3 regions of the Pseudomonas sp. TE3910 genome follow, and region 1 is predicted to be linked to each of the others. Evidence: predicted binding sites of a transcription regulator. Region 1 holds the regulator's gene; each other region holds the start of a gene.
What was found. The regulator sigma-54, encoded in region 1, starts transcription at its own class of promoters, with help from an activator protein. The targets are predictions, from matches to a motif close to ANTGGCATNNANNTTGCTNT.
Positions count from the first base shown of each region.

Region 2: a site for sigma-54 is predicted at 2,789-2,808, ahead of ACZ9H3_RS02300 (ammonium transporter). Genes of this name have one in related genera too.
Region 3: a site for sigma-54 is predicted at 2,543-2,562, ahead of nirB (nitrite reductase large subunit NirB). Genes of this name have one in related genera too.

Region 1 covers NZ_JBWBQN010000001.1:4,377,165-4,381,263, reverse strand. The annotation lists gene lptC (LPS export ABC transporter periplasmic protein LptC) at 1-359, shown strand, start outside; gene lptA (lipopolysaccharide transport periplasmic protein LptA) at 346-870, shown strand; gene lptB (LPS export ABC transporter ATP-binding protein) at 870-1,595, shown strand; gene ACZ9H3_RS19975 (RNA polymerase factor sigma-54) at 1,775-3,268, shown strand; gene hpf (ribosome hibernation-promoting factor, HPF/YfiA family) at 3,352-3,660, shown strand; gene ptsN (PTS IIA-like nitrogen regulatory protein PtsN) at 3,673-4,099, shown strand, end outside.
Region 2 covers NZ_JBWBQN010000001.1:517,561-521,659, reverse strand. The annotation lists gene purU (formyltetrahydrofolate deformylase) at 1-269, shown strand, start outside; gene ACZ9H3_RS02315 (2-amino-4-hydroxy-6-hydroxymethyldihydropteridine diphosphokinase) at 372-665, opposite strand; gene ACZ9H3_RS02310 (2-amino-4-hydroxy-6-hydroxymethyldihydropteridine diphosphokinase) at 589-909, opposite strand; gene ACZ9H3_RS02305 (P-II family nitrogen regulator) at 999-1,337, opposite strand; gene ACZ9H3_RS02300 (ammonium transporter) at 1,349-2,668, opposite strand; gene ACZ9H3_RS02295 (L,D-transpeptidase family protein) at 2,979-4,099, opposite strand, start outside.
Region 3 covers NZ_JBWBQN010000001.1:2,142,511-2,146,609, forward strand. The annotation lists gene nirB (nitrite reductase large subunit NirB) at 1-2,386, opposite strand, end outside; gene ACZ9H3_RS09650 (sulfite reductase subunit alpha) at 2,654-4,099, opposite strand, start outside.

The sequences.
Region 1 (4,099 bases):
TCGAGCACCTGCAGGCCAGCGAGATCACCCTGCTGACCACGCCCGACCTGCACATGTACCGCGGCACCGCCTACCCTTGGCACGTTCAGAGCGAACGCGGCGAGGTCAACCCGGACGGTACCGAAGTCGAGCTGATTGACTCGGTACGGGTTGCCCGCACCGATGAACAGAACCGCGAAACCATTATTACCACGACCCGCATGACGGTATTCCCACAGAAGCAATATGCTCAAACCGATCAAGCCGTTAGAATCGACGGCGCCGGTGGAACCACTACGGGCAAGGGAATGAAAGCGTATTTGAAAGACGGCAGGATGGACCTGCTGTCCAACGTAAGAGGACAGTATGAGGCTCGTTAAAACCCTCCCCTTTTTGCTCAGCCTGAGCGCAGCACTGGGAAGCGCGAGCGCCTTGGCCCTGCCGAACGACCGCGACCAGCCAATCCGCATCCAGGCCGATAACGCCCAACTGGACGACAAGAAAGGCATTGCCACCTACACCGGCGACGTGATCATCACCCAAGGCTCGATGATGATCAAAGGCAACACCGTGACCATCACCCGCTCCGCTTCCGGCGATATCGACGTGGTCACTTCGGTGGGCAACCTGGCGTATTTCGAGCAGCAACAAAGCGCTGCAAAGCCGGACAAGATGCAAGGCTATGCCGTGCAGATCCAATACCAGGCATTGAAAGACCTGGTGGTTCTGACTGACCGGGCCAAGGTGATCAACGAAGGCAACACCACCGAAGGCGAGAAAATCGTCTACAACACCAAGTCTCAGGTCGCCACCGCCGGCCGCGGCAGCAACATTACCGCACCGCGCCCACGCATCGACATGGTGATCCAGCCGAAGAAGAAGGCCGAGTAATGGCAACCCTCAAAGCCCAGCACCTGGCCAAGAGCTACAAGAGTCGACAAGTCGTACGTGACGTCAGCCTGTCAATCGACAGCGGCCAGATCGTCGGCCTGCTTGGCCCTAACGGCGCCGGCAAGACAACGTGCTTCTACATGATTGTCGGCCTGGTACAGGCCGACCAGGGCCGCGTGCTCATCGACGACCTGGATGTCAGCCACCAGCCGATGCACGGTCGTGCACGCGCTGGGATTGGCTACCTGCCCCAGGAAGCCTCGATCTTCCGCAAGTTGTCGGTGGCCGACAACATCATGGCGATCCTGGAAACACGCAAGGAGCTGGACGCCGCAGGGCGTCGCAAGGAACTGGAAAGCCTGCTGCAGGAGTTTCACATCAGCCACATCCGCGACAACCTCGGCATGAGCCTTTCCGGTGGTGAACGTCGCCGTGTGGAGATCGCCCGCGCACTGGCGACTGCACCGAAATTCATCCTGCTCGACGAACCGTTTGCCGGTGTCGACCCGATCTCGGTCGGCGACATCAAGCAGATCATCCACCACCTGAAAGCCAAAGGCATTGGCGTTCTGATCACCGACCACAACGTCCGTGAAACACTGGATATCTGCGAAACCGCTTACATCGTCAACGATGGTCGCCTAATCGCCGAAGGTGATGCAGAAACCATCCTGGCCAACGAACTGGTGAAAGAGGTTTACCTCGGCCACGAGTTCCGCCTGTAAGCCCGAGGTGCGAGGCACCGCCAGAGCGCTGACGATCCGCCCAAATACCGGCTTATTTGTTACAGCGCTCTAGGCAAACACCTCGGTTTCAGGCATATAATTTGCTTAAAGAAGGCGCTTCGGCGCCCTTGTAGTGGATGGCGCATGTGCGCCGGCGAATAAGGTGTTAAGCCCCTGCCATGAAACCATCGCTCGTCCTAAGAATGGGCCAGCAACTGACGATGACACCGCAGTTGCAACAGGCCATCCGTCTGCTCCAGCTTTCCACACTGGACCTGCAGCAGGAAATCCAGGAAGCCCTGGAATCCAACCCGATGCTCGAACGCCAGGAAGATGGCGACGACTTCGATAACAGCGACCCGATGGCGGATAACGCCGAATCCAAGCCGACCTCGGAATCCCAGGAAACCAGCTTCCAGGAAACCGCCACTCCCGTGGAAAGCCTTGAGGAAGGTGAGTGGAACGAGCGTATTCCCAATGAGCTGCCGGTAGACACCGCCTGGGAAGATATCTATCAAACCAGCGCCAGCAGCCTTCCCAGCAACGATGACGACGAGTGGGACTTCACCACCCGCACCTCGGCGGGTGAAAGCCTGCAGAGCCACCTGCTGTGGCAATTGAACCTGGCGCCAATGTCGGATACCGACCGACTGATTGCCGTCACCCTGATCGACTGCATCAACAACCAGGGCTATCTCGACGAAACCCTGGAAGAGGTCTGTGAGTCCTTCGACCCGGAACTCGATATCGAACTGGACGAAGTGGAAGCCGTCCTGCACCGCATCCAGCAATTCGAGCCTGCCGGTATAGGCGCCCGCAACCTGAGCGAATGCCTGTTGTTGCAGTTGCGGCAGATGCCGGCACAAACACCCTGGATGACTGAAGCGCAACGACTGGTCAGCGACTACATCGACCTGCTCGGCAGCCGCGACTACAGCCAGCTGATGCGCCGCATGAAGCTCAAGGAAGACGAGCTGCGCCAGGTGATCGAACTGGTACAAAGCCTGAACCCACGCCCCGGCTCACAGATCGAGTCCAGTGAACCCGAATACGTGGTGCCTGACGTGATCGTACGCAAGGACAGCGATCGCTGGCTGGTTGAACTGAACCAGGAAGCCGTCCCACGCCTGCGCGTCAATCCACAGTACGCAGGCTTTGTACGCCGCGCCGATACCAGCGCAGACAACACCTTCATGCGCAATCAGCTTCAGGAAGCCCGCTGGTTCATCAAGAGCCTGCAAAGCCGCAACGAAACGCTGATGAAGGTTGCCACCCAGATCGTCGAACACCAGCGTGGATTCCTCGACCACGGTGACGAGGCCATGAAGCCGCTGGTGCTGCACGACATCGCCGAAGCGGTGGGCATGCACGAATCGACCATATCCCGGGTGACCACGCAAAAGTACATGCATACCCCGCGTGGCATTTACGAACTGAAGTACTTTTTCTCCAGCCATGTCAGCACCTCCGAAGGCGGAGAATGCTCGTCCACGGCGATTCGCGCGATCATCAAAAAACTGGTTGCAGCGGAAAATCAGAAAAAGCCATTGAGTGACAGCAAGATCGCTGGTTTACTGGAGGCACAAGGCATCCAGGTAGCACGACGCACCGTCGCCAAGTACCGCGAGTCGCTCGGCATTGCACCGTCGAGTGAACGCAAGCGACTGATGTAACGCACCTGAGGTGTGCCACCGCAATTCAAGTGGCAGGCGCAATACCTGCCTCTTTATGCACCGGCAACAAAAGGAGAAGCTGTATGCAAGTCAACATCAGTGGACACCAAGTAGAAGTCACCGAAGCGCTGCGCACTTATATCGGGGAAAAACTCGAGCGTGTTGAGCGTCACTTCGACAAGATCACCAATGTGCAGGTCATTCTGGAGGTCGAGAAACTGAAACAGAAAATCGAGGCCACCCTGCGCATCCCTGGCGGCGAAGTCGTCGCCAATGCCGAGCATGAAGACATGTATGCCGCGATCGACCTGCTTGCCGACAAGCTCGACCGCCAACTGAAAAAACACAAGGAAAAACAGCAGGCCTTGCTGCAAGGTGCAGCCGCTCGCTGATCCCCCCCACTCATGATCCGACTTGAAGATATCCTGACCCCCGGCCGTTCACTTGTGAACGTGCCGGGCGGCAGTAAAAAACGCGTACTCGAACACATTGCCAACCTGATTGACCGGGAAGTACCGGATCTGGAAATGCAAGATGTCTTCGAGAGCCTGATTGCCCGCGAAAAACTGGGTTCAACCGGTTTCGGCAACGGTATCGCCATTCCACACTGCCGCCTCAGTGGCTGCACCGCACCGATCAGTGCGCTGCTCCACCTGGATGCCCCCATAGATTACGACGCCATCGATGGTGCTCCCGTAGACCTGCTGTTCGTACTGCTGGTTCCGGAAGCCGCCACCGACGAGCACCTGGAGCTGCTGCGCCAGATCGCCAGCATGCTTGACCGCAAGGACGTTCGCGAAAAACTGCGTGCGGCCGGCGATAGCCAGTCCC
Region 2 (4,099 bases), 3.9 Mb from region 1:
TGCCCGGCTTCAAGGGTGCCAAACCCTACCACCAGGCCTACGCACGTGGCGTTAAACTGATCGGCGCCACCGCCCACTACGTGACCAGCGACCTCGACGAGGGCCCGATCATCGAGCAGGAAGTACAGCGTGTTGACCACGCCCACCAGGCCGAGCAGTTGGTGGCAATCGGCCGGGATACCGAGACCATTGCACTCTCCAAAGCACTGAAGTACCACTTGCAGCACCGGGTGTTCATTAACGGCGACAAGACCGTCATCTTCAGCTGAGCCCCACTCGCCAGCCATTGCCACAGACGCGGGCCACCGGCAGAAATGTCGGTGGCTCTTGCGCAGCAGGCGCCCTCACCTGCCCCTTCACGGATACCGCCCTCAGCCCAGCGACGGCAAACTCAGCTCAACCGCGGTCAGCGGTGCGTTTACGACAAAGCCGTTCCACAACTCGCTGAACGTCTGCCCATTGCGCGGATGCCGGCAGGTTGGCGCCAGCTGGGCCAGGGGTTTAAGCACAAAGGCCTGCTCCAGGATCTCTGGCCGTGGCAACTCAAGGTCACCGAACTGTCCAACCTGCTCGCCATACATCAACAGATCAATGTCCAGGCTGACCTGTTCCGGCGTCTGCCGGCAGCGGCCGAAATACGCCTCCAGCGCCTTTGAGCTCAGCAACCAGGGAGGCCAGGGAACGGGTGGTCTGCGCCTGCACGACCATATTGAAAAAGGCCGGTGCTTCTAGCCCGACCGCGCTGCTTTCAAAGACCGGAGAACAACGCAATGGCCCCAGCGACGCCCGCAACGCGATGCACGCCTGACTCAAATGCCATTGCCGGCGCAGGTTGCTACCCAGGCCCAGGTAGATGTCATGGACCTGGATGTCCGTGACCCCGACGGTGCGAATCTGTAGAGCGGTCATAACAACACCCTGAAAAACACCGACCATCAACCGTGATGCAAAGGGGCGACCTGCATCCACAGGTCGCCCCTTTCGCCCACCCTCGAGGCTCAGACCGCGTCGGCGCCAACCTCTGCAGTACGAATCCGGACAACCTGTGACGCCTCGGTGACGAACAGCTTGCCATCCCCGATCTTGCCCGTGCGTGCAGCGTTGATGATGGCCTCCAGCGCTGCCTCGCACAGCGCATCGGTGACAATCGCTTCAAGCTTGATCTTGGGAATCAGGTCGACAACGTATTCAGAGCCCCGATAGATTTCGGAGTGCCCCTTCTGCCGACCGAAGCCCTTGACCTCGGTCACCGTCAACCCTGTCACTCCCACTTCAGCCAAGGCCTCACGTACATCGTCGAGCTTGAAAGGCCTGATGATCGCAGTGATCACTTTCATGAGTGCGCTCCTTAATTCGAGTACTTGTAGCCCACTTCACCGTGAGACGACAGATCCAGACCGTCCACTTCATGTTCTTCGTCGACACGAAGGCCACGGCATAGCACGGCGGCCACCTTGAAGGCGATAAAGCTAGATACCGCCGAGAACAGGATGCTGAACGCCAAGACGCCACCATTGACCAACAACTGATCCAGCACGCCGCGCTCCCCGCTGAAACCCAGCCCGCCAAGAGAGGTCATGGCAAATACCGGGGTCAGCAAACCGCCGACGATACCGCCAACGCCATGCACGCCAAACACATCGAATGCGTCATCCAGCCCCAGGATCGGCTTGAGTTTTTCCACGGCCCACAAGCAGATCGGCGCAACGATCAAACCCAGCAGGATAGACCCCATTGGGCCTACGAAACCGCAGGCCGGGGTGATCGCGACAAGGCCGGCAATAGCCCCGGACAACGCCCCCAGCATGCTCGGCTTGCCACGATGCTTCCACTCGACGAACAACCACGCCAACGCCCCTGCCGCGCTGGCGAGCATGGTGTTGACCATCACCAGCATGGCAAAACCATTGGCCACCAATGCACAACCGCCACAGAAACCCAGCCAGCCCACCCACAGCATCGAGCCACCGGTCATGGTCATGGTCATGTTATGCGGCGCCAGCGCCGAGGTTCCGTAGCCGCGACGGCGCCCCAGCAGGAAGGCGCCGATCAGCGACGCAATGCCGACATTGACGTGCACCACATTACCGCCCGCGAAGTCCTGAACACCCAGGTCGAACACCCAGCCGCCTCCCCAAGCCATATGCGCCATGGGGAGGTAATTGATCGTCAACCAGATGGCCATGAACACCATGACCGCCGAAAATTTCATCCGCTCAGCGAAACCGCCGCAGATGATGGCCGGGGTAATGGCCGCGAACAGCAGCATGAACAAGAAGTACAGCAACTCAGGAATGGTGCCTTGAAGTGAGTCAGGGCCTACGCCCTTGAGAAACAGTTTATCGAGCCCACCAATAACCGCTTGCCATTCGCCACCTGACGTGAACGTCAGGGAATAGCCGTAAATGGCAAATAGCACCGACATCAACGATGCAACTGAAAACACCTGCATCAGAATCGAGAGCACATTCTTGCTACGTGCCAGGCCACCATAGAACAACGCCAAGCCAGGCAAGGTCATCAACAACACCACCAACGCGCACGTCGTCACAAAGGCGGTGTCACCGCTGTTAAGCGCAAGCGGCTGATCCGCCGCCCACGTAGGGAGCGTCACTGACGTGAGCGCAGCGACCGCCGCCAATCGGCCACCTCTGAAAGAACCGTTCATGTGTATTCCTCAACAGTGATGCAGCATTGCTCTCATAAGTGGCGTGCGATCAATCGCCCGCCCCTAGCCTCAGGTTCGTCAACAAAATTTCCCGAAAAGAAAATTTCATTCCCAAAGGTAAAAGCAATCTATCTGCCAAACTGCCTGCCGTTACCTCCAAGGAGGTAACAAAAACCCGCATGGATCGACAGGAACACCGAAGGAATCGAGGTACAGGGATGAGAACGCGCGTAGCGGAAGGTACTCGCCGCTACGCGCTGGTGCATCACGGCTGTGAACAGAACAAAATCGGGCGTTTTGCCCGACCGCGTCAGCGCTTCACCGCCAGCGCGGCCAACAATGCGCCATCACGCCCGTAAATATCCGGAGCGTAGGACACCTTGCCCTGGCGGTCGGCCTGAGCCGTCCAGTAGCTGAGCACAATCGGTACTGGCGTTGCCAGGCGGAACTCATGGGTAAGCCCGGTGCTCAACAGCTGGTCCGTGCGGGCACGCTCGGGCGGGCTCAACAACAGATCGCGCAACTGCAACGCGTGCTCGACCCGCACACAACCCGAGCTGAACGCGCGAGGCCCTTTGTTGAACAGCGCCTGGCTGGGCGTGTCGTGCAGGTACACCGAAAACGGGTTGGGGAAACGAATCGCCATCTGCCCGAGCGGGTTCCTCGGCCCCGCACCCTGACGCAAGAGGATGTTGCCGGGATTCTCCCAATCGATATCCTCCGGCGCCAATGGCTGCCCATCGCTGTCCAGCACCTGAAGGTTCTGCCGGCTCAGGAAGGCCTGATCCCGACGGATTTCCGGGAGCTTGTCTTCACGCAGAATGGTTGGCGGCACCGTCCAGGTCGGGTTCAGGGTGAGGCGCGTTACCTGGGACTTCAGCAGCGGGGTCTGGCGCTCGGCACGGCCCACCTGCGTGCGCGTCTGCCATACCGGTAACCCGTTCTGATAGACGATCAACTGGGCCGCCGCGACATTGACCAACAGGCTGGTAGGCTCCATTTCCTGGGCCAGCCAGCGAAAGCGTTCAAGGTTGATGCGCAACTGCTCGCGCCGCGCCGCCGGGCTGACGTTCAACTCGTTCAAGGTTCCCGGCCCGATCACCCCGTCCGCTTGCAGCGAATGGCTCAGCTGGAAATTTTTCACTGCATTAACCAGCGTGGCACTGTAGTGCGAATCGACGGTAACCGGAAGGCTGCTCAAATAGCCCTCGTTCAACAACCGCTGTGCAAGCTGCGGCACCCGCTCATCCTGCATGTCCGGGCGCAGCAACGGGCCGCTGGCGAGCGACTGCCAGAGGGGCAACGGCTGCTGGCGCTGCTGGGCATACACATGACGCAGGTATTGATACTGCTCCAGGCTCGGGCGGGCCTGGGTAAAGGCCCCGGCAATGTTCTGCAGCCCCGGACCGGCGAGCGCCAGCACCTCGGCCT
Region 3 (4,099 bases), 2.2 Mb from region 1:
CGTAGCGATCGACTACCTGCTGCATCTGCGCTTCCAGCTCGGCGCCCAAGCCCAGGCTGTCGTCGAGAATCACCGCCTTGAGGTAATCCAGCCCGCCCTCAAGGCGCTCGCGCCAGACCGACGTGCGCTGCAGTTTGTCAGCGGTACGGATGTAGAACATCAATACGCGGTCGATGGTGCGAATCAGGCCGGCATCGTCCAGGTCCGTGGCGAACAGCTCGGCGTGCCGTGGACGCATGCCACCGTTACCGCAGACATAAAGGTTCCAGCCCTTCTCGGTGGCAATCACGCCGATGTCCTTGCTTTGCGCCTCGGCGCATTCGCGGGTACAGCCAGATACGGCGAACTTGAGCTTGTGTGGCGAACGCAGGCCCTTGTAGCGGTCCTCCAGGGTAAGCGCCATGGCCACGCTGTCCTGCACGCCATAGCGGCACCATGTGCTGCCGACGCAGGACTTCACCGTGCGGGTTGATTTGCCATAGGCATGCCCGGTCTCAAAGCCAGCGGCGATCAACTCGGCCCAGATCTCCGGCAATTCATGCAATTGCGCGCCGAACAGGTCGATGCGTTGGCCGCCGGTGATCTTGGTGTAGAGGTCGTACTTCTTGGCCACCTGACCAATCACGATCAACTTGTCCGGTGTGATTTCCCCACCCGGAATACGCGGCACCACCGAGTACGTGCCGTTTTTCTGCATGTTGGCCATGAAGGTGTCGTTGGTGTCCTGCAACGGCACCAGCGCGGCATCCATGATCGGCTGGTTCCAGCAGGACGCGAGGATCGAGCCTACCGTCGGCTTGCAGATATCGCAGCCCAGGTGGCCACGACCATGACGGGCGTGCAGGTCTTCGAACGTCGTAATGCCCTCGACCCGCACCAGCGCATAGAGCTCCTGACGGGTGAAGGCAAAGTGCTCGCAAAGGCTCTTGTCCACCGCCACACCGCGGGCGCTCAGCTCATGCTCGAAGACCTGCTTGAGCAAGGCGGCGCAGCCACCGCAACCGGTGCAGGCCTTGGTCTGGCCCTTGAGTTGTGCCAGGTCGCTACACCCCCCGTCGATGGCAGCACAGATCGCGCCCTTGCTGACGTTATGGCACGAGCAGATGGTGGCGGCGTCTGGCAAGGCATCTGCACCCAGTGCTGGCGTGGCGCTGCCCATTGGCAGGATCAAGCCGGCGGGGTCCGCTGGCAGGGCAATAGCATTCTGCACGTACTGCAACAGGGTGTCGTAGTAACGGTTATCACCGACCAGCACCGCCCCCAGAACGCGCTTGCCCTCGGCGTCGATCACCAAGCGCCGGTAGGCGCTGCCAGCCTCGTCGATAAAGCGGTAGCTGCGCGCACCGGGGGTCGCCGCGTGTGCATCGCCAATGGAACCGACATCCACCCCCAACAGCTTGAGCTTGGTCGACATGTCGGCACCGGCAAAGGCCTCGAATGGCTCACCCGCCAAGGCTGACGCCAGGTTGCGGGCCATGCTGTAACCCGGGGCCACCAGGCCAAAGACGCTGCCGTTCCAGGAAGCACACTCGCCGATGGCAAAAATCCGTGGGTCGCTGGTGCGGCATTCACCATCGATCACGACCCCGCCCCGTGGCGCGATTTCCAGCCCGCAGCCACGGCCCAGGCTGTCCTGCGGGCGAATGCCAGCCGAAAACACAATCAGGTCGGTTTCCAGGAACTGGTCGCCATCGAAATTCATCCGATAACGGAAGTCACTGCCTTCAACAATGCTCTGGGTGGCGCGAGACAGGTGTACGCCGACACCCAACGCCTCAATCTGGGCGCGCAGGGCCGCACCGCCTTCAGCATCCAGTTGCACCGGCATCAGGCGCGGCGCGAATTCCACCACATGGGCTTCAAGCCCCAGGGATTTGAGGGCGTTGGCTGCCTCCAGGCCCAGCAGGCCACCACCGATGACCACGCCACGCTGTGCGCCATAGGCCGCCGCGCGAATCGCATCCAGGTCGTCCAGGGTTCGATAGACCAGTCGCGCCGCACCGTCCGGCCCGGGAATCGGCGGCACGAAGGGATAGGAACCGGTGGCCAGGATCAACCGATCAAACGGGTAGCGGCCCTGCGCCGTCACCACTTCACCGGCCTCGCGGTCGATCTCGACGACCGCCTCCCCCAAGTGCAGCCGCACGCCATGCTCGGCATACAATTGCGCATCACCCAACGCCAGGGTTTCAGCATCGCTGCCACTGAAGTACTCCGACAGGTGCACGCGGTCGTAGGCACGCTGACGCTCCTCGCCGAACACCCGCAGGTCGAAGCGGGCCAAGGCGCCGCGTTCGATCAGTTGTTCGACGCAATGATGGCCCACCATGCCGTTGCCGACGATGATCAGACGTTCCCGTTGCTCGATGGTCGCTTGAGCGTTCATAGCGTTTCCTCACACTGGCCGATCACGGCGGCCGGAAAAACACCCACAAAAAAAGGCGCCTGGAGCCGAAGCTCCAGGCGCCTTTGCCTGGTCGTTCATAGTCGTGGTCCGTGGGGCGGATCGCCGTTGATCACCCCTGGACGTTGTAATGTGTCTTCAGCAGATACCGTGCCAACTGCGCCAACCCCGCCTATTCAAGGGCATCGCCGCAAACTCTAGGCCTCCCGCGGCGCCATCCTGGTGCAGTGCTACCCGTTCTGGGGCATTTCAGTACACATCTCGCCGGTAGCGTTTGGCCCGGCCTAACGCCGCAACATATTCGCCGGCCTGCTCGGTGCTCATCCCACCGTGCTCGGCCACCACCTGCTGCAGCGCGGCCTCCACATCCCGCGCCATGCGTCCGGCATCGCCACAGACATAGAAGTACGCGCCCGCCTCCAGCCAGCGCCACAGCTCGGCGCCCTGCTCCAGCATGCGCTGCTGTACATAGACCTTCTCTGCCTGGTCACGGGAGAACGCCGTGTCGAGCCGCGTCAGGTGGCCATCGCGTTGCCAGGCCAGCAACTCGTCGCGGTAGTAAAAATCACTGTCAGCGCGCTGCTCGCCGAACAGCAGCCAGTTGCGCCCTCGGGCGCCGCGCGCCTGACGCTCCTGGAGAAACGCCCGGAACGGTGCGATCCCGGTCCCCGGCCCGACCATGATCAGCGGCGCCGTATCATCGCTCGGTACGCGGAAATGAGCCGAGGGCTGCACAAAGATCCCAACCTGCCCGGCTTCGGCACGATCAGCGAGGAAGGTCGAACACACACCTTTACGCTGGCGGTAGCGCACCGTCGAAACCGTCAGGTGAACCTGCTGCGGGTGCAACAACGGGCTTGAACTGATGGAGTACAAACGCGGCTGCAGGGGTTTGAGCAGGCTCAGCCAGGTGTCGAGCGGCATGCTTACGGGAAACTGCTGCAGCAGATCGACCAGTTGCCGCCCCCATAGCCAGTCCTGCAACGCGGCGTTGTGCGCCGGCTCCAGCAGGCCTTGCAACTCAGGATCAGCACTGCAGCGGGCGACCTGTTCGAGCAGCGCAGGCGTGATACGGGCAATCTCCAGTCGATCGCGCAGTGCGCTACGCAACGGCATGGGTGGCTGGCCCTTGAGGCTGACACTCGCCTCCCCGTCAAGTTTCATGGCACTCAGCAGCTCTTCGACCAGTGCCGGGCAGTTGCGCGGCCAGACGCCCAAGGCGTCGCCCGCCTGATACGTCAGGCCGCTGCTCGCAAGATCGAACACCACGTGCCGGGTTTCCTTGGCGGCACCGGGCGCATTGAGCAGGCGGTTTTCCACCACCCTTACCGGCAACGGCTGCTGCTTGCTGAAGGTTGGCGCTGTCGCCGCCGAGGACGTGACCGCTGGCGCCGCTGCACTTGGCGCCTGCCCAAGGGCCGTCACCAGCGTGCCCAGCCACTGCTCGGCCGGCTCGTCGAAGTCCGGCTCGCACTCGACCCGCTCCAGCAGGCGCACAGCGCCAAGCTCCGCCAGACGCTGGTCCAGCTTGCGGCCGAAACCACAGAACTCTGCGTAGCTGGAGTCTCCCAGGGCCAGTACCGCGTAGCGCAGCCCGGTGCAGTGGTTGGCGGACGCGGCCTGCAGGGCCTGCCAAAAGGCCTTGGCGCAATCCGGTGCCTCACCATCGCCAAACGTGCTCGCCACCAGCAGCAG